DNA from 3 places in the Pseudomonas sp. EL_65y_Pfl2_R95 genome. Region 2 is predicted to be linked to each of the others. Evidence: riboswitches for the same ligand, from Rfam matches in the RefSeq annotation. Region 2 holds a riboswitch; each other region holds the start of a gene.
What was found. A riboswitch is a leader RNA that binds a small molecule or an ion and turns the genes downstream of it on or off. The one in region 2 is predicted to bind cobalamin.

Region 1 (6,652 bases), on a different contig from region 2:
AACCCGCACAATAAAAAGTACCTGGCGACCAAGGCTGGCAAGCTTGGCCATATGCTCGGCAGCCTGCACCAAGCCGAGGTTGAGGAAAAAGCGTGAACCGCCCTCAGGTACGTCGCCGTTTTTCGATCTTGTGGTGGTGGCAACTGGTGTTGGTTGTGCTGCCCGTGCTCATCATCAATAGCCTGTTCGAGTCCAGCCGTGAGCCGGGTGTATTAGCGATGCCGTTTTTCATCGCCGGTATGCTGTCGATGTTTGTCAGTTTGCCCTTGTTCAACGCCTACAAGCACGCGCTTATCGCCACCGGCAAAGCGCGTGATACAGAGGTTGAACCCGCCGCTTGGCAGACCTTGGGCGAAGCACGGCGCAAAGCTTGTTGGGGGGCTGGCTTGCCTGCCTGGATCGCAGCGGCCGCGGTATTCACCAGCCTTGAGGCAGTCCCATTGATTCTGCTGACGGTTTCGAGCTTGGTCATATTGTATCTCTACCGTATTCCTCGCCAGCTCGGCTGATGCGCCGTCTGCTGCTTCCACTTCTGCTCGCACTTGGTTGCTCTGCGCCGGTGTCAGCGGCCGATCGAATCGTTAGCCTTGCCCCTTCGTTAACTGAAATCGTCATTGATTTGGGCGCCCAGCAGCAGTTGGTTGGCGTGCTCGATGGCGGTCCACGGCCTGCGGCTGTGGCGAGCCTGCCATCGGTCGGGCGCTATGCTCAGTTAGAAATGGAAACCCTATTGGCCTTGCAGCCTGATTTGATTCTGCTGTGGCCCGGCAGCATCAGCCAATCGCAACGTCAGCAGTTGCAAGCATTTGGCATTCCAATGCTTGTGGCTGAACCCCATACCCTGGATACCCTAGCCGATCAATTTTCCGAAATCGGTGAGCGTATTGGCCGAGCGAGGCAAGGGCACAAACTGCAGCAGCAATTCATCAAGGGCCTGGCCGCGCTGCGCAGCCGCTATCACCGGGCTCAACCCGTGTCGGTTTTCTACCAGGTCTGGGACAAGCCGCTGTACACCTTGGGCGGGCAGCAGATCGTTAGCGATGCGCTGCGTGTGTGTGGTGCGAGAAATGTGTTTGCCGACGTTAGCCTGCCAGCGCCGCAAGTGAGTATTGAGGCGGTTCTGCAGCGCAATCCAGACGTGATTTTGGCGAGCAGTGGCGCACAGCTTGATGCGTGGCAGCGCTGGTCAACGATCACTGCGGTGCAGCGTAACCAGCTGTGGCAAGTTCCAGATAAAGGCTTGGAGCGGCCCAGTTTTCAGATGCTCAATGCCACCGAGCAACTCTGCCGGGTGCTGGCCAAAGCGCAATAGCTACCCGCCTCTGGCACGCGGGAGACCGTCTAGGGCGGCCATCCTTGCTTGCGTTCGCAAGTTGTTAGCCGTTAAGTTTGTCGCAGTGTCACGATCTTTTCTTCAATCATTTGGTCGCGCTCAAGTCGAGTGGTGCCTATTGCCATGCGTTTTCTAGAGTGATCTAGAGTGACTTGGCTCAAGGAGGAACCATGTCTAACGATACAAAGTTTGCTCGCGTATTGGGCTCCAAAGATGTCATTGCCCTGGCCTTTGGCGCGATGGTGGGTTGGGGCTGGGTTGTACTGGCCGGGACCATGATTAGCAACGCCGGTACGGGCGGCACGATGCTGGCCTTCGCCATTGGTGGCACCGCGGTGATCATGATCGGCCTCGCTTATGCTGAGCTGGCATCCGCCATGCCGCAAAATGGCGGTGAGCATGTCTATACCCACCGCGCCATGGGCGCTGGGGCCTCATTTTTCTGCACTTGGGCGATTATTCTTGGCTATGTGTCGGTGGTGGCCTTTGAGGCCGTTGCGCTGCCTACGGTGCTGGAGCAGATCATCCCCGGGTACAAAGTTGGATTAATGTATTCGGTCGCTGGCTGGGACGTCTACTTCACCTGGGCGATGGTAGGGATTGTCGGGGCTATCGGCATGACCTGGCTCAATATCCGTGGGGTCAAAGCCAGTGCAATGTTTCAGGCGGTGATCACGGTATTGATTATCGCGGTGGGTTTGATGCTGATCAGCGGTTCGCTTTTTAACGGATCAACCGCCAATACTGAGCCACTTTTTGTCGGCGGCATGGGCGGGGTATTTTCGGTCATTATCATGACGCCGTTTTTGTTTGTGGGCTTCGACGTCATTCCGCAGGCCGCTGAAGAAATTGATTTGCCATTTCGTAAGATCGGCATCATTTTGATCGTCTCTGTTTTGATGGCTGTGGCCTGGTACATCTTGATCATGTACGCCACAGGGCGTGCGCTAGATGCAGACGCTTTGGCAGCAACCAAGCTCGCAACAGCGGACGCGGCAACAGCAGTTTTGGGCGGCTCATGGGCTGGAAAACTGCTGGTGCTTGCAGGTTTAGGCGGTATCCTCACCAGCTGGAATGCGTTTTTGATCGGCGGGTCGCGTGCTGTCTATGCAATGGCCGAAGCCAAAATGTTGCCTGCCTTTCTGGCCAAATTGCACCCCACTTATAAAACCCCGGTCAATGCGATTTTACTGATTGGTGCGCTGTCGATTGTGGCCCCGCTGTTTGGCCGCCAAGCAATGGTTTGGCTGGTTGATGCGGGTGGTTTGGGCATCGTGGTTGCTTATTCGATGGTGGCGCTTGCGTTTATCGTTTTGCGCAAAAAAGAGCCTGGGATGGAGCGTCCGTTTCGCGCAGGGAAAGGCCCTTGGGTGGGTTATGTTGCGCTGATTCTATCTCTCGGCCTAGTGCTGCTTTACACCCCCATCGCGCCTTCGGCACTGCTGCCAATCGAGTGGGTACTGGTCGGGGGTTGGTCGGCAGTGGGCTTAGCGTTTTATGCCTACTCACGTAAGGTCTATGGTGTTGTCGAACTCAAGCATTGAGCGGCTGCCATCAGCGGTCGACGCTCTTGGTGGTCGACTTTTTTCGGCCACCATTTGCGATCACAAATAGCTGAGAGTCGGCACCGCCACGGTGGCCAAGCTTCGCGTTGACCACCCTACGTTGAGCCACCATTTGGCGTGTTGTTAGAGTTGCGGTGTCCACGTCATCGAGACCAAGGCGGTACGCCCGGCTTCTTCGTAGTGGAAGGGGACTTCGGCAAAGGTGTTGCTGTCGAACGCGGTGCCGTTGGCTTGGTAATAGTCGTGGTCGAGCAGGTTGTCCACCTTCAGGTCAAAGCGCAGATCGTTAGGCGCTTTCCAGCCGGCACGCAGGCCCAATATGCCGTAGCCCGGAATCTCCTGGTCATTCGCCAGGTCGTTATAGCTATGACTTGCCACCAGCCAACCGGCGCCGACATTGAACTGGCCAAAGCTGCGATCGATATCTGCGGTGAAGGTGTTTTCCGGGCGGCGGCTCAGGCGCTTGCCATCATTACCGCTGCCGCTGCTATTACGCGCATCGACCAAGCTATAGCCGAGGCTGGTCTGCCAGCCAAACACCTGCTGTTCCAGTGCGACTTCCAAACCGTGAATAGTTGCCTGATCAATGTTCTCCGGGCGAAAGGCATTGATGCTGTTTGCCTGATTACCGTCCAGGGCGTTGTTGGTGACGATGGCGTCTTCAATCCGGGTGCGGTAGGCCGATATTTGTAGTGAGCTGGTTGGCGACAACCGCGAGCGCCACTGCAACTCGTAGCTGCGCGCCGTCTCGGGTTGCAGATCAGGGTTGCTGTAGACGGTGCAGCCGAAACCGGGGAAGCAATCATCTGGGTAGTACAGGTCATTAAAGGTCGGTGCGCGGAACGATTCGCTGTACGAGGCGACCAGATCATTGTCGCTGTTTAAGTGCCAAGTGAAAGCAGCGTTCCAACTGTTCTGGCTGCCAAAGGCTTGATTGTCGTCATGGCGCAGGCCCAGTTCTGTGCCGAACGCGTCATTGTCATAGCGATGTTGAATAAACGCGGCTTTGTTCCAGCGCGAGTCTTCGTTGAAAGGCGTTGCGCTGTTCAGACGATCCTCATACCAGTCCAGCCCCAGTAGTACTTGCTGGTGGTCGGCGAAGTTAAGCGTGTTCAACCAGCTGGCTTGGTCGCGGTAGGTGTTGAATACCGAGCCGCCGTAAGGGTCGTGGGATTTTTGACGATTCTCGGTGTGGCCCAATTCCAGGCGTGAGGTCCAGTTTTCGTTGATTTGCGATTGCAGGTACGCGCTACCGGTAGACTCTTCAAAGTCAGTGTCGGCCGCTTGGGCGGGCGACAAACTGTAATCGTACTCACTCTGACCGGTTTGGCGCAGCAGGCTGATCCCTGCTTCCAAGTTGTCGTTGAAATTGTGCAACAGGCTCAGATTCAGGCCCTTGTTGCGGTAGGCGCTGTCTTCGCTGCCAATCAGGTTGGTGCGTTCGAAACCGTCGGTTTCATCGAGTGAGGCGCCCAAGTCGAAACGGGTTTGCTCATCACCGCCCGACAAGCCGAGGCTGCGCTGCCAAGTACCATGGCTGCCGTAGCCGACTTTAAGACGAGGGTGCAGGCCCTGTTCGCCGCTGCGGGTGAAAATCTGAATAACCCCGCCAATGGCGTCTGAACCGTACAGTGCAGAACGGCTGCCGCGTACCACTTCGATGCGTTCGATCTGATCCAGATTGAGTTGTTCAAGACTGGCGGTGCCACTGGAGCTGCCGGCAATGCGCTGGCCGTTGACCAGCACCAGGCTTTGCGCTGTCGAGGTGCCGCGAATGAATATCCCGCTGAGTGAGCCGCTGCCGCCGCTGCGCTGGACGCTGACACCCGGCGTGCGTGCCAGTAGATCCAGCACGTCACCGGCCTGCAGGCGTTCGATGTCCTTGCGTTCAAATACAGTAATTGCGGCGGTGGCTTTGCTGATCGGCTCGGCCTGTCGGCCTGAGGTGATCACCAGTGGCGTGGCCTGATAAGGCGCAGCAGATTCGGCGGCAGTGGCCAGGCATGGGGCCAGCGCGAGCGCCAGAGAAACGCGGGAGAACTTCATTAAACAACCTCAAAAGTACAATGCTTTTGAGGAGGGCAGGGACAAGTACCGGCAAGTAGAGACCTGTACTTGACGGTGATGCCCTCCGCAACACCAGTCAAAAATTGCAACGAGGCAGGTCTCCGGGCTGCCGACGCCGTTTTTCACCTTCCCGGGCGAGCCCAGTGGTTGTCGAAAAACGCTGTGTTGCACCCTGAAGTGCAGCACTGTCGGTTACCGTTGCGGGGGCAGCGCAGGCATTGTCATAGACGCACCTGCTTCCCTTTTCACGCTGAGCCTTGCGGCTGGCAGCGACCTCGGTCAATCACGATAAAACCGCTACCGAATTTGCGGTAGCGGGTTACTTATTTGTTGATAACAGCCAAACGCTGACGAATTGCCAGCTCTATACCGCTGGCATCCAAGCCACATTCGGCGAGCATTTGAGCGGGTTTAGCATGCTCGACATAAACGTCAGGCAGGCCCAGATGCAGGACTGGCTTGAGCAGGTTTTCCTGAGCCAGAAATTCGCTGACTGCACTGCCTGCACCGCCCATGATGCTGTTTTCCTCGATGGTCACCAGCAACTCATGGCTTGCAGCCAGTTGGCGGATCAAGGCTTCATCAATCGGCTTTACGAAGCGCATATCGACCACGGTCGCATCCAGTGCTTCAGCCGCTTTCAGGGCCTCGTTCAGTTGTACACCGAACACCAGCATTGCAGTGCCGCTGCCTTGGCGACGGATCACGCCTTTGCCAATTTCAAGCGGCTCGAGGCCAGATTCAATCACCGCACCGGGGCCAGTGCCGCGTGGATAGCGCACGGCGGCCGGGCCGTTAAACAGGTGGCCGGTGGTCAGCATGCGGCGCAATTCGTTTTCATCGCTCGGAGTCATCACCAGCATGCCGGGGATGCAGCGCAAGTAGGTGATGTCGAAGCTGCCGGCGTGGGTCGGGCCGTCTTCACCGACCAAGCCTGCGCGGTCGATGGCAAACAATACATCGAGGTGTTGCACGGCAACGTCGTGAATCAGTTGGTCATAGGCGCGTTGTAGGAAGGTCGAGTAGATCGCCACAACCGGCTTGCTGCCTTCGCAAGCCATGCCGGCTGCGAGGGTCACCGCATGCTGCTCGGCGATTGCCGTATCGAAATAGCGGTCTGGGTATTGCTCGCTAAAGGCGACCAGGTCAGAGCCTTCCTTCATCGCCGGGGTAATGCCAAGCAGGCGTGGATCCTGCGCAGCCATGTCGCACAGCCACTGACCGAAAACGCTGGAGTACTTAGGCCCGGCCGGCTTTTTCGCTGCGTTCTGCGGAGCGGGGCGGTTTACCGGCTCAAGTTTGGTGATTGCATGGTAGCCAATGGGGTCTGCTTCGGCGGGAGCGAAGCCTTTGCCCTTGGTGGTGATGACATGCAGAAACTGCGGGCCTTCGAGGTCGCGCATATTGCGCAGCGTGGCCAGCATGGTCGGCAGGTCGTGGCCATCAATTGGGCCGATGTAATTCCAGCCGAGCTCTTCAAACAGCGTACCCGGGACCAACATGCCTTTGGCGTGCTCTTCGGTTTTGCGGGCGATTTCCCACGCGCCAGGAAGACGTGAAAGCACTTTCTTACTGCCTTCACGCATGCTCGCGTAAGTGCGGCTGGAAAGAATCTTCGCCAGATAATTGGACAGCCCGCCAACATTGCGCGAGATCGACATGTCGTTGTCGTTGAGCACCACCAACA
Region 2 (6,652 bases):
GAAGGCCGCGCCGCGCCTGTAGACGGCACCCAGACTTTGGTGTTTCTGCGTCATGCTGAAAAACCTGGAGAAGGCCTTGGACAGCTCAACTGCCAAGGTCTTAATCGTGCTTTGGATTTGTCGGTCTTGCTGCCGGAAAAATTCGGCAAGGCTGATTATGTGTTTGCGGCCAACCCTTCGCGGCACGTTGAAGAGGGTAGCGAGGGTGATGCCTATAGCTACATCAGACCGCTGATGACCATCAGCCCAAGCGCCATCAAACTTGGTCTGCCGGTAAATATCGATTTTGGGGCCAATGACACCAGCGATTTAGCTGACGAGTTGCAGGAAGATAAATACCGCAATGCCACTGTCTACACCGCTTGGTCAAGCGGTTACCTGCCTGAGCTGATCAATACTGTGGCCAGTGAGGCAGTGGGTAAAAAACAAGTGGTTCTCAATGACTGGGCTGGCGACGATTATGATTCGCTCTATGTCCTGACCCTGACCTGGCACGACGGTAAGGCAACCCTGCTCAGTCATAACTACAAACAAGACCTGAACCATGGCCAGCGAAGCTGCCCAACCTGACATCGACGGGACGCTTTTGGGTAGCGCCATGCTTGAGATGGCCAGACAGCTGAAAACAGTAACAGAGCTAGCCTCGCAATCTTTTGTTGCCTGCGGCATTCCCAAGGGTGGTTTCTGCATCGCCTCAGGCTGGAGCAAACCAGCAACAGCCTGCCCACGACTCATGACAGCTCGCAAAAATCGAGCGCTTCGATACGCCGCTCTGTATCAGGTGCAGCCGAAATCGGTTAGGCCAACATCAAGCGGGCAGTACGTCATTGAACCGTTGGCCTATAGTTGGATCAGGTGCCTGTAATTCGCGTAAGCCAAGCGTGTAGCCGTTACATAAGCTCAAGCTGCACGTGATAGCCTGCCCATCAAACCTCGGAACCCTGGCCACTATGTCTCAGAAAGTTGAAGTCGCTGGGCAAGCGTGTGCAAAGAAGCGACGCCAGCCAAGTCAGAGTCGGGGCGAGCATCGGGTCAATCTGATCATTGACGCCTTTGAGCGGTTGTTGGTCGCCAGTGGAGACGGTGCCATTACCATGCACAAATTGGCTGCAGAAGCGCAGACTTCCGTAGGGTCGCTTTATCACTTCTTTTGCGACAAGCAGAATGTGTTAGTGGCCTCATATGAGCGGCATGAACGTGCTATGGCTGAAGTCTTGGCTGCAATTGATAGCACCGGTGATGAGGTATGGCGCACTGATAGCGCTGAGCAACTGATCGGGCGTTTGATCATCCCTTTTCTGGATTATGTATCGCGTAACCCTGTAGTGCTTCAGCTTATGCGCCTGGATCGAGTCGCCGGGAAATCACCAACTGACACGCCGATCCATCCATTGATTCAGGCGCTGTGCCTGCGCATTTTGACCTTGCGTTTACCCTCAGCCACTGATGCTGACAGGCGCGCCTACACCGCTACCTTGCTTGGTTTGCCGGTCGGTTTGGTGGTAGATCTTATTGCTGAATACGATGACGAGTTGCGTAGCCTGGTGCTGCATCGGGAGATCCCGCGGGCATTGGTGGCGTATCTGGAGTCAATCGAGGTGCAGCAGGGCTGAGGTTGCTTCAGCTGGTGATGGGTGTGGCGTTAAAACCAGATGCTGTATCTGGCGCTGTGGCACTTGCGTCCACAGCGCATAGTCCGGTTTATAACCAGGTAGAAAGTGACAGCAAGCCGAACTGATCGGGTTCATTCTGACCCTTGAATTCTCGGGTGCGCCAGATGTTTGCGGCAGACAGTTGCCAGCGATCCCACATCAGCGTCAGACCCAGTTGCGCATCTCCAACTAGGTCTTCACGGTCAACCGAGTGGCTGTCGTGAAAGGTGTTGCCGTCGAGCAACATGTTGTGCGCCACGTAGCGGCCTTCCAGGTTGGCGTAAACAAACCAGCCAAACCCGCCGTCGGGGTTGAAAAACTGCACATCACCTAAATCCGGGGTTGGGCTGGCTTGGCTGATACTGCGTGATAGGCCCTGGCCTAAACGCACACCCCCTCCAGTTGACAGGTAAGTGTACAGATTACCCAAGGCGCCACCGACGCTTGGGCCGTACTCCATTTCGAGTCCGCCAAGCTGAGATTGCAGCCACCAGCGTTTTTCATAACCCAGGTTGACGAAGGGTTCATTTGTCAGTTGGTTGTCCCAGCCTTCCGGTGAGTCGCTGCCGGTGATTTTGTGCACTTCGCGCTGGATCTTTTCGCCGCCAGCACCTTGTCCCACCAAACCAATATCGAGACTAAAAGTGCTGGTTTCACGGTGGCTGGCCAACTGTTCTATCGACATAAGTGTCAGGCCGCCATAGAACAGGCCCGCATAGGGACGGTCGTCTTTTTGCAAATCAGTCTGTTCGATATCTTCGGGTGTATATATCTGATGACCAAAGCGATAAGCGGCATAGCCCAAGTCTTGTGAGGTCCAGCCCGGAATCAGGTTGGCTATATCGCGCGTCCAATGATCAGCCTCTGGTTCAAAGGTTAAAACACCTTCCAAGCCATTGGTGTAATGACCGTCCTTACCGCCGGAAAAGATATCGTTTTCGGCCTTCAAACTTAAAACATCAGCCGCTGCGGTTGAAGACAGCATTAGTGCAGCAGTCAGCAGAACAACGTCACCTAAAGCTTTCATAAACAGCCCCCAAGCCAACATTAAAATAGCTCGCTGCCCGAAAATGGCGCGGTAAGAATCAAGCGAATGGCAAGTATTACCAATAAGCTCAAAATTATTCAAATAATTCTAGTTTCAGGCAGGCAGTTAGATTTACGCCATCACTTGATCCCACAGTTAAGGGCTGATGCAGGGTTAGGGTCGTTCTATGTACGCTGGCGGATAGTCTTTAAGAGGTCTAGCCCGGGGAAGAGCGGCAATCAGTCATATAGCCTGAGTGAGCTATCGCTACTGTCAGTTCGCTAAAAATAAATCTGTCCCCATTGAGGGGTTCAACAGTAAAGTAGCCGCCGATGGTTTTAGGCCGCCGTTTGTGGGCGGGCCTAAATGAAAAAGGGAATGGGGTGAAAGCTTTACGGCTTGATTCCTCAACTGCCTCCGCAACTGTAAGCGAAGAGTGATACCCGGATACCACTGGCAATGCTGGGAAGGTGGGTAGAACGATGACGCGCAAGTCAGGAAACCTGTCATCGAGACCGCGTTTTGCCGGTCATTCACTCATATTTATCGCGCGGTGGGTGCGATGGAGGATTCATAATGCATATCGAACCGGGTGTCGTTGACGGCGCTAAAATCTTTCTCAGTTATGCGACAGCGGTAGGCGGCTTTGGCCTCGCTGCCAAAATGGCCGTTGATAGCATCCGCAATAACGGAGGCATTGCAGCATTAGTGTTGCGCAGCCTGATTACCACTGCATTGGTATTCTGTTTCTTTGAGGTCCTGCCTCACCATGCAGTGGGCGTTTCAGAGGTCCATCTGATTCTCGGCTCCACGCTGTTATTGGTGTTTGGAGCAGGGGCGTCGGCAATTGGCTTGGCCGCAGGCCTGCTGATCCAGGGACTGTTTTTCGCCCCCTTCGACCTGCCGCAATACGGTATGAATGTGACAACGCTGTTGGTGCCTTTGTGGGCCATTAATGCCTTGGCGCAGCGCATCATTCCGGCGAGCACGGCCTACGTCGATACCCGTTACAGCCAGGTGCTTGCATTGTCGACGGCTTATCAGGGCGGCATCGTGATGTGGGTAGCGTTTTGGGCGTTCTATGGCCATGGTTTTAGCATGGAGAACCTGGCTAACGTCGCAACTTTTGGTCTGGCGTATATGACCGTCATCATCGTTGAGCCTTTGATCGATCTGGGCGTATTGGCGGCGGCTAAAGCGTTTGCTAATTCCAGTCGCGGCCCAGCGTTCAATGTGCGCCTGCACCAACCTGCCTAGTTTGACTGTTTAGGCAGTTGGGCGAGTCGTTATCGATGCCTTTTCAGTCTGTTTGATCAGGCATCGAGCCCGCCAGAACGCGGGCTGACCCGGGTGCATACTCTCCTGTTTTTGCCCCGTAATACTGGGCTCATATTCATGGGCTGCGCGGTAGTGCGCGGTTGCCCTGCATGGGCGACTCGGGTACTCTGCGTGGCATCGAACAGGTGCCCCGAGCGCAACCGCGCAACGGGTGAAACGGGAAGTCCGGTGACCGCGTGGATATATCCACCGCGTATTCCGGCGCAGCCCCCGCTGCTGTAGAGCCTAACGCAATCGCGATATACCACTGGGTAACCGGGAAGGTGCGATTAGCGAATGATGGCGAGCCAGAAGACCGGCCTGATCGAAAAGAGGTGCGTACCCCGGGGTGTGGGTTTGCCGATGCTGTAGATTGTCTTAGCAGACACCTATTTCCAGTCGTCATCAGGTCTTGGCATAGCCACGTCCTGCCATACCCTGTTGCTGCGCTCCTTTGAGCTGCGTGCGCTTTATCGCGCGTGCATTTCCCGATTCCAGGAGTGTCGGCAAGTGATCGATGAAGACAAAAAGCGCAGCCACAATGAGCGCATGCTGCGCAAGAAAGCTGTGGTCGATGCGGGTATTGAACGTGCTCAAGAGGAGCGCGGGATCGTTATCCTTATCACCGGCAACGGTAAGGGCAAGACCACATCCGCCTTCGGCACCTTGTACCGTGCGCTGGGTTATGGTCATCGCGCCGGTGTGGTGCAGTTCATCAAGGGCACTCAGGCGTCGGGCGAAATCACTTACCTACGTCAGCACGCGCCATTGGTTGACTATCACGCAATGGCGACGGGCTTTACCTGGAACACTCAAGACTGGGATCAGGATAAAGCAGCTGCCGATGAGGCATGGGCGCACGCTGCCAAAATGCTGCAGGACGACAGCTTGAATCTGGTGGTGCTAGACGAGCTGACCTATATGCTCAAATACAATTACCTCGATACTGAGTTGGTGTTGCAAGCCATTCGTGCGCGCCCGCCGATGCAAAGCGTAATTGTTACCGGGCGTGCAGCTAAGCCTGAACTGGTTGAGCTGGCCGATACTGTCAGCGAAATCCGCGACGTTAAACATGCCTACAAGCAAGGCGTGCGCGCGCAAATGGGTATCGATTTCTGATGCGCGCCTTGCTTGGCTTGATGGGCTTGTTTTGCCTGCCGGCATTGGCAGCTCAATTGCCTCGTGTGGTCTCTACAAACCAGTGCGCCGATATGTTGGCATTGCGCCTGGCTGCGCCTGAGCAACTGTTATCGGTGTCGAGCAAGAGTCGTGATCCGCAGCTATCTGCAATGGCCGCGCAGGCCCAACAGGTGCCGATTAATCACGCCAGCAGTGAAGAAATCATAGCCTTGCACCCAGATCTGGTGCTCGCCTCACGGCGTTGGCAGAGTCACAACCAGGCCGCGCTCTTACGCGAATATGGTATTGAAGTGCTGGTGGTGCCGTACCCGACGACGTGGGCAGAAATCTTTGCCAGCACGCGCTTGGTTGCCGCCAAACTGGGCCGGGTCGAGGAGGGGGAAGCCCTGCTTGCTGATGTGCAGGCGCGACTTGATCGCCTCAAACAACAGCCGCGTCCGCTTAGCGCGCTATACCTGCGTCCCAATGGCGGCAGCGCCGGACGCGATACCTACGTCGATACAGTGTTTCAGGCTGTCGGCGTGGTCAATCATCAAGCGGCATTAGGCCGTAGCGGCTGGGGCCGTTTCAACATAGAAGATTTGGTGCGTCAGCCTCCTGATGTCTTCGTCACTGCGGATATGCCAATCGACAAGGGTTATGCCAAGTCAGCCTTTTCGCGCCATCCATTTATCCAGCAATTAACGGCCAGCCGTCCGCTGTTGCGAGTTGAGGGCAACCGCTGGGGGTGCAGTGACTGGCAGTTGGTCTACAGCGCTGAACAGCTTGCGGAGCAAATGGATGCGCTAAGTTTGCTTGAGCAGTCCCCACAGTGAGCCGCTTGAATGCAGTGCTACTGGCCGTACTCGGATTGTTGTTTTTGTTGTCGTTGACCATTGGGGCGGTGCCGCTGGGGCTGGATGACGTTGCCCGTGGTTTATTGAACCAGGCTACCGGCAGTCGTGATCTGACAGATGTGGCCGTGCAGCAACAGATTATCGTCAAGCAGATTCGCTTGCCACGGGTCATTCTGGCGATTCTGGTCGGTATGTCCTTAGGCGTCTCAGGTGCAGCGCTGCAAGGTCTATTGCGCAATCCCTTGGCAGAGCCAGGCTTGCTAGGGGTAAGTTCCAGCGCCAGTTTGGGGGCAGTAGTTTGTTTGTACTACGGGCTGAGTGCATTGAACCCGTGGCTGCTGCCTGTGGCTGCAATGGGCTGCGCTGCATTGGCTACCTTGATTTTGTATCTGATTGCCCGGCGCCGGGCGAGTAACCTGACATTGATTCTCGCGGGCATTGGGCTTTCTGCGCTGTGCTCGGCATTGACCTCGCTGGCCATCAGCCTGGCGCCCAATCCAACCGATATGCAAGACATCGTCCTGTGGCTGATGGGCTCGTTGAGTGACCGCAGCTTTGCCGATATTCAGCTGTGCTTGCCCTTTATCGCCGCCGGGGTGCTGTTGTTGCTCGCTTGTGGTCCGCAGCTTGATGCGTTGACTTTGGGCGAGGATGAAGCCAGCAGCCTCGGCGTCAGCCTG
Region 3 (6,652 bases), on a different contig from region 2:
CGCACTTGCTGCAACCTCAATCCCCTGAAGACCTGCGCGGTATCAGCGATGACCGTTACCTGTCGGTGATGAGCCTGCGGGTGTTTCGTGCCGGGCTTCGGCACAGTGTGATTGACGCAAAGTGGCCCGCGTTCGAGCAGGTCTTTTTTGGCTTTGATCCCGAAAAGGTCGTGCTGATGGGCGCCGAGCGGATTGAGAATTTGATGCAGGATGCGCGCATCATTCGTCACCTTGGCAAGCTCAAGAGTGTGCCGCGCAATGCTCAGTTTATTCTCGATGTGCGCCATACAAAAGGCAGCTTCGGTGAGTTGATCGCCAGCTGGCCGGTGACCGATATCGTCGGCTTATGGAAGTACATTGCCAAGCATGGCGCGCAAATGGGCGGGTTATCAGCGCCGCGATTCCTGCGCATGGTCGGTAAAGATACCTTTGTGCCGACCAATGACATGGTCGCAGCGCTAAATGCACAGGGCATTGTTGATAAGGTTCCGACCAGTCTCAGGGACTTGGCAACCGTACAGGCGGCGTTCAATACCTGGCATGAGCAAAGCGGTCGCCCTTTATGCCAACTCTCTACCATGTTGGCCTATACGGTTAATCACTGAGCCCAGAGGTATAGCTGATGTTGAGCCCAATCGAGCAACTGGCCCAGGCTTTCAATTGCGCTGAACGGGTGCTGATCATCACCGGCGCAGGCCTTTCTGCGGATTCAGGATTGCCCACCTATCGCGGCGTCGGCGGCCTGTATAACAGCAATACCAACGACGGTGTACCGATTGAAGTAGCGCTCAGCGGGCCAATGCTCCAGCGCGATCCTGCGCTGTGCTGGAAGTATCTCGCTGAGCTGGGTCGTGCATGCCTCGGGGCGCAGCCAAATCAAGGCCATGAAGTGATCGCGCAGTTGCAGCGGCTCAAACCGCACTGCTGGCTGTTGACGCAGAATATCGATGGCTTTCACCGTGCGGCTGGGAGCCCGGATGAGCGATTGATCGAAATTCACGGCCAGTTGGCACCGCTGTACTGTCAGTCATGTGGCCAGAAAGACGATGACTTGGCGCGGCGATTAGCCGCAGCCTTGCCGCCATTATGTCGCCGGTGCGCCGGCGTCATGCGGCCTCCGGTGGTGTTGTTTGAAGAGATGTTGCCGGAGAAAGCCATTCACACACTCTATGAGCAACTGGGTGAAGGCTTTGACCTGGTGCTGGCGATAGGCACCAGTGCCAGCTTCCCGTATATTGTCGAGCCCGTGCTGCGCGCCCGGGCTATTGGCGCTTTTACGGCCGAGATAAACCCTGCAAGAACCGACCTCAGTGACCGGGTTGATCTGTACATCGCGGGAAGGGCCTTAGATGTTTTGCCGGAACTCCTAAGTCACATTTCAGTCAATAGAATTTGCAAATCATCCCCATAGAAGGCATAGTCTCGCGAATTTATTGAATTCGACACGGTTGTGCCCATGCTAAAACGCTTCGCACCACTCGTGCCTATTGCACTGACGGTCCTTCTGGCAGCCTGTGCTAGCCAGGCACCGCAAACTCAAGTTATCCAGCCTGATCCAGTGGCTGAGGTGGCCAATCCCGCGACTGAAGACTTTACTGATTTCACTGATGCGCTAGCTGCGCAGAAGTCTTACCAGCTGCCGGTGTTGGCTGACAGTATTCTTGAACACGGTCTTTCGCTGGTTGGTACTCGCTACCGCTGGGGCGGGAGCAGCGTGAAATCGGGTTTCGATTGCAGTGGTTTTATCGGCTATCTGTTTGAAGAAGAAGCCGGCATGCAATTGCCACGCTCAACGCGCGAAATGATCAACATCGATGCGCCGATTGTGAAGCGCGATGAGTTGGAGCCAGGAGACTTGGTGTTTTTCAGCACCAACGGCCGCGGGCGTGTGAGTCATGCTGGAATTTACATGGGTGATGATCGCTTTATCCACTCTGCCAGTAGGCGCAGTGGTGGGGTCCGGATAGACAGTCTGCAAGACTCCTACTGGAAGCGAAACTACCTCGAAGCCAAGCGTGTATTGGCGATGGCTTCAACCGGGCAGGGTGTCACTGTCCGTTAATGTGTGTGCAAAGGCGCTTAGGCGCCTTTTTCATTTTTGCTGGTATCGGTTGTCTTGCAAGTTTGCGGGCATGGAGCGGTAGGGCTGTATTTTCATTTTTTCTAGCATCCGCAACCGCTGTTGCTGCTTGGGTTTCGTAATGCATAAATCTTTATTAAGTATTTTGTTTTGTTGTTCATTTGGGTTACTGGCCAGCTTTTCAGCGCAGGCCAATGATAAACACGGCAGTCTCGAAAAGAATTCTTTGCCTAAAGCCGCGGCAGTGGTTGGGCGCGCTCAAGAGTTGATCGGTGTGCCTTATCGCTGGGGCGGCACTAATGTGCATCGTGGTTTCGATTGCAGCGGTTTGATTGTTTACCTCTTCGGTAGCGAGGCCAATATCCACCTGCCGCGTACCACAGGGCAGATGATCAAGATGAAGGCGCCTAAAGTCGCCAAGAATGATCTGCGTGCGGGTGATGTTGTGTTCTTCAATCACAACGGCAATGGTCGCGTCAGCCACATGGGCCTGTATATAGGTGAAGGGCGTTTTATCCACGCGCCGCGTACCGGCAAGTCAATCCGTATCAGCAAGCTCGGCAGCAGCTACTGGTCTCGCCACTATATTGGTGCCAAGCGATTCCTCAAAGGCGAAGGTTCCCGTGATCAGCCTATGCTGGCTTCACGGGGCCACTCCAAGCTCAGCCACAGTGCTGGATTTACCCGAACAGTCATCTCTGCGCATAAAGCTTCGCGCAATCAGCCACTGCTTGCATCGCGCTCAAGCTTGCGTCATAAGCGATAGCACGGCAGAGTAGGCGCACCAAGACAGTGAGTGCGCCTCGCATGACTCGAACGATCCGCATTGCTATTCTCTCATTCGCAGCGCTACTAAGCGCCTGTTCCAGTCATCCCCCGACGCCGCAAGCCGTCCCGCAAAAAATCAATCCTGCTGCCAATGGTAATGCTGACGATGTGCTGATTCGAGCTATTGGCTTGGTTGGCACACCTTATCGTTATGGCGGCAATACCCCGGCTGGTGGCTTTGATTGCAGCGGATTAATTGGCTTCGTGTATCGCGATGTGGCCGGTATCAGTTTGCCGCGCACCACCGGCCAGCTCAGACAGATGCGTGGGCAGAATGTCAGCCGGAGCAATCTGCAAAGTGGCGATCTGGTGTTCTTTGCCACCAGTGGCGGTAGCCGGGTAAGCCATGCGGGGATCTATGTGGGTGAAGGCCGCTTCGTGCATGCACCCTCAAGCGGTGGCACCGTGCGCCTCGACAGCCTGAACAATACCTATTGGCAGGGTGTCTATTTGGATGCCAAGCGGGTATTCAGTCCAGAACTGGCGCATAACCTTTAGCCAAGTGTTAACCGCTGCGCTAGCTGGTCCGGCTGGCGCAGCCTGATTTCGAGCCGAGACGCAAATGACCAATCGAACGCTCAATCTTGATCCAAGCTTGTATCAATACCTGCTGGATGTCTCGCTGCGTGAGTCTGCCTTGCTTAAACGGCTGCGTGATGAAACTGCGGAGCTTGCCAATGCACGTTGGCAAATAGCTCCTGAGCAAGGCCAGTTCATGGCGCTGCTGGTGCAGTTGCTGGCGCCCAAACGGATTATCGAAGTCGGTACCTTCACCGGTTACAGCGCGATCTGCATGGCGCAGGCGATGCCTGCGCACGGCACACTTATCTGTTGTGATCTGGCGGCCGACTATAACGCCACTGCAGAGCGCTATTGGCAAGAAGCCGGGGTTAGCGAGCGCATCGAGCAGCGTTTGGCACCCGCATTAGATACCCTTGCAGAGCTGGAGCGCGAGGGTTACGGCGGGACAGTCGATCTGATATTTATCGATGCTGATAAAGCAAACTACCCGGCCTATTTCGAGCAGTCGCTGCGTCTGCTCAAACCCGGAGCGTTAGTGCTTTTTGATAACACCTTGTGGAGTGGGCGTGTACTTGAAGCCAAGCCTGAAAGCGCCGACACACGAGCGATTCAGGCGCTTAACCTCCAGCTTAAAAATGACGCGCGTATCGATCTTTCGATGTTGCCTGTCGGCGATGGCCTGACCCTGTGCCGCAAGCGCTAGCATTTGCCCTGTGCCCGAACCCACGCGTTTGCCGCCCCAGCCTGAAGCCTGCGAGTTGTGTGCGCGCAAAGCGTTGTTGACCCGCCATCATTTGATCCCCAAGTCGCTGCACAACAAAACCTATGTGCAAAAGCGCTACGCCAAGACTGAACGCATCACGGCGACCTTGTGGCTGTGCCGCGCTTGCCATAATCAAGTGCACCGTCTGTTCACCGAGAAAGAGTTGGCGTTGAGCTACAACACTCGCGATAGCCTATTGAGTGATGAACGCCTGCGCACCTTTGTTGTCTGGTTGGCGGACAAGCCTGCCGGCTTTCATCCGCGTCATTAAGCCTGGGTCAGTGGCGGGTGGCTCACACCTTCGTGGATGACGCTGCGCTTCAAGGAGGGTTGACGGCTTTATCAACCACCATTTGCGCCGCAAACCCTTGATGACCGGGTAAGCGCTGCTTGCCGCGCTTGGCCTTGCCGATCGTGAGGAATATGCGCAGCCTTGCATTGTTATTTGACCTTCTAGTCGCAAGTCACTACTCTGCGCGACTTGCTTCAGGTGCCTTGTATTTACAGGGTGAAACAGGGAAGTCGGTGCGTCTCGTGTAATAACGCCAAACAATTCCGACGCTGCCCCCGCAACGGTAAACGAGTCAAATCAAACGCTTTTCAACCACTGTGCTTCGGCATGGGAAGGTGCGTTTGCTGGTGTGCTGCCAACAGCCCACCGCTCGTAAGCCCGGAGACCGGCCTGTCGCAATTTCACGGCATCGCGGAGGGCTTTGTCGGGCGTATTACCGTCTGTGCCTTTCTGCGCGTCTGTGACAAATACGTCCGCTGTTCTCCGTATGCCTTTCCCAGCCTAGGTCGCACGGGTGAGAGCGGCGGAGCATACGCAATGAACAGTAAGTCCTTTTTCACGTCAGCAGCCGTCGTGCTGTGTGGCGTTTCCACTGGTTCACAGGTTTTCGCAGCAGAACCGAACCAGCTTGATGATACCGTGGTCACTGCCACTCGTACGGCGCAAACGGCCAGTCAGAGCCTGGCTGCCGTCACTGTATTTGATCGTGCTGAAATCGAGCAAAGTCAGGTGAGTTCCGTACCTGAGTTATTACGTAAAGTCCCAGGTGTTTCCTTTGCCAATAATGGTGGGCCGGGCAAGTCGACCTCGCTGTTTATGCGCGGCACTGAATCCGACCACGTATTGGTGATGATTGACGGGGTCAAGATTGGCTCTGTCAGTTCGGGCGGCGCAGCCCTGCAGGATTTGCCAATCGAATTGATCGAGCGGATTGAAGTGGTGCGCGGTCCGCGTTCAAGCCTCTATGGTTCAGAGGCGATTGGCGGGGTTATCCAGATTTTCACCCGCAAGGGCCAGAGCGGCGGCGCTAAACCCTTTTTCTCAGCGGGCTACGGCACTCACGACACCTACACCGGCAGCGCCGGCGTCTCCGGTGGCGACGATAAAGGCTGGTACAGCCTGGGTGTCAGCAGCTCGGACACTGACGGGATCAATGTCAAATCTGCGGGCATTAGCGGTGCAGAAAGCGATGACGACGGTTACCGCAATCTTTCTGGCAGCCTCAGCGCGGGCTATCGCTTCGACAATGGGCTGGAACTGGACGGCAACGTACTCAAGGCCAAGTCGCATAACGACTACGACAGCGTAAGCCGCAGCCGTACCTCAGGCTTTAATGCCAATGCAGATGGCGAGTCCAACGTCTATGGCGCTCGTGCTCGGTTCTCCCCCTTTGATGTCTGGCAGGTCACCTTGCAGGCTGGACGCAGTGAAGACAAGTCAGATGCCTTCACCGATGGTAGCTTTAATTCCCGCTTTGACAGCCGTCGTGACACAGCAAGTTGGCAGAACGATTTACAGATTGCGGACGGTCAAACCCTGACCTTGGGCACTGACTACCAGCGTGATGAAATCAACGGCAGCACTGACTACGATCAGGACTCGCGCGACAATAACGGCTACTTCGTACAGTACTTGGGTGATGTCGGCCGGCATGACTGGCAAGTGGCGTTGCGCCGCGATGATAACCAGCAGTTTGGCGATCACCAGACCGGCAATATCGCCTATGGCTTTGCCTTGACCGATTGGTTGCGCAGTACGGTCAGTTACGGCACTGCATTTAAGGCACCGACCTTTAATGAGTTGTACTTTCCCGACTATGGCAATCCAAACTTGGATGCTGAAACCTCAGAAAGCATCGAAATAGGGCTTACCGGTCAGCACGATTGGGGTCATTGGGTGGTTAACGCCTTCCGCACCGAAATTGACGACTTGATTGCTTATGACGCTTCGATTGAGGGGCCGTCAAATGTCGATAAAGCGCGTATCAACGGTGTAGAGCTGGTTGTCGCCAGTCAGTTGTACGGTTTTGACTGGAGTGCCAACTACACGCTCATGGACCCGGAAAACCAGTCGAGCGGGGCCAATGACGGCAACGAATTGGCGCGTCGTGCCAAGCAATTGTTCAACCTTGATATTGACCGCCGGATAGGCAAATTCAGCGTCGGCG

Region 1: it holds a riboswitch for cobalamin, as region 2 does, so the genes downstream of both, AACY09_RS18385 (TonB-dependent receptor domain-containing protein) here and AACY09_RS00845 (energy-coupling factor ABC transporter permease) in region 2, are expected to answer to the same signal.
Region 3: it holds a riboswitch for cobalamin, as region 2 does, so the genes downstream of both, btuB (TonB-dependent vitamin B12 receptor) here and AACY09_RS00845 (energy-coupling factor ABC transporter permease) in region 2, are expected to answer to the same signal.

What each region holds. Positions count from the first base shown of each region.
Region 1 covers NZ_CAXAOV010000006.1:47,009-53,660, forward strand. The annotation lists gene ribA (GTP cyclohydrolase II) at 1-96, shown strand, start outside; gene AACY09_RS18370 (MFS transporter) at 93-509, shown strand; gene AACY09_RS18375 (cobalamin-binding protein) at 509-1,312, shown strand; gene AACY09_RS18380 (APC family permease) at 1,504-2,877, shown strand; gene AACY09_RS18385 (TonB-dependent receptor domain-containing protein) at 3,022-4,944, opposite strand; cobalamin riboswitch at 5,041-5,258, opposite strand; gene dxs (1-deoxy-D-xylulose-5-phosphate synthase) at 5,289-6,652, opposite strand, start outside.
Region 2 covers NZ_CAXAOV010000001.1:179,269-185,920, reverse strand. The annotation lists gene AACY09_RS00860 (histidine phosphatase family protein) at 1-570, shown strand, start outside; gene AACY09_RS00855 (TetR/AcrR family transcriptional regulator) at 951-1,613, shown strand; gene AACY09_RS00850 (lipid A deacylase LpxR family protein) at 1,702-2,679, opposite strand; cobalamin riboswitch at 2,996-3,204, shown strand; gene AACY09_RS00845 (energy-coupling factor ABC transporter permease) at 3,256-3,936, shown strand; cobalamin riboswitch at 4,124-4,335, shown strand; gene cobO (cob(I)yrinic acid a,c-diamide adenosyltransferase) at 4,510-5,115, shown strand; gene AACY09_RS00835 (ABC transporter substrate-binding protein) at 5,115-5,951, shown strand; gene AACY09_RS00830 (FecCD family ABC transporter permease) at 5,948-6,652, shown strand, end outside.
Region 3 covers NZ_CAXAOV010000002.1:17,213-23,864, reverse strand. The annotation lists gene AACY09_RS07860 (DNA-3-methyladenine glycosylase I) at 1-605, shown strand, start outside; gene AACY09_RS07855 (NAD-dependent deacylase) at 623-1,411, shown strand; gene AACY09_RS07850 (C40 family peptidase) at 1,457-2,062, shown strand; gene AACY09_RS07845 (C40 family peptidase) at 2,202-2,846, shown strand; gene AACY09_RS07840 (C40 family peptidase) at 2,888-3,406, shown strand; gene AACY09_RS07835 (O-methyltransferase) at 3,471-4,133, shown strand; gene AACY09_RS07830 (hypothetical protein) at 4,144-4,464, shown strand; cobalamin riboswitch at 4,665-4,893, shown strand; gene btuB (TonB-dependent vitamin B12 receptor) at 5,023-6,652, shown strand, end outside.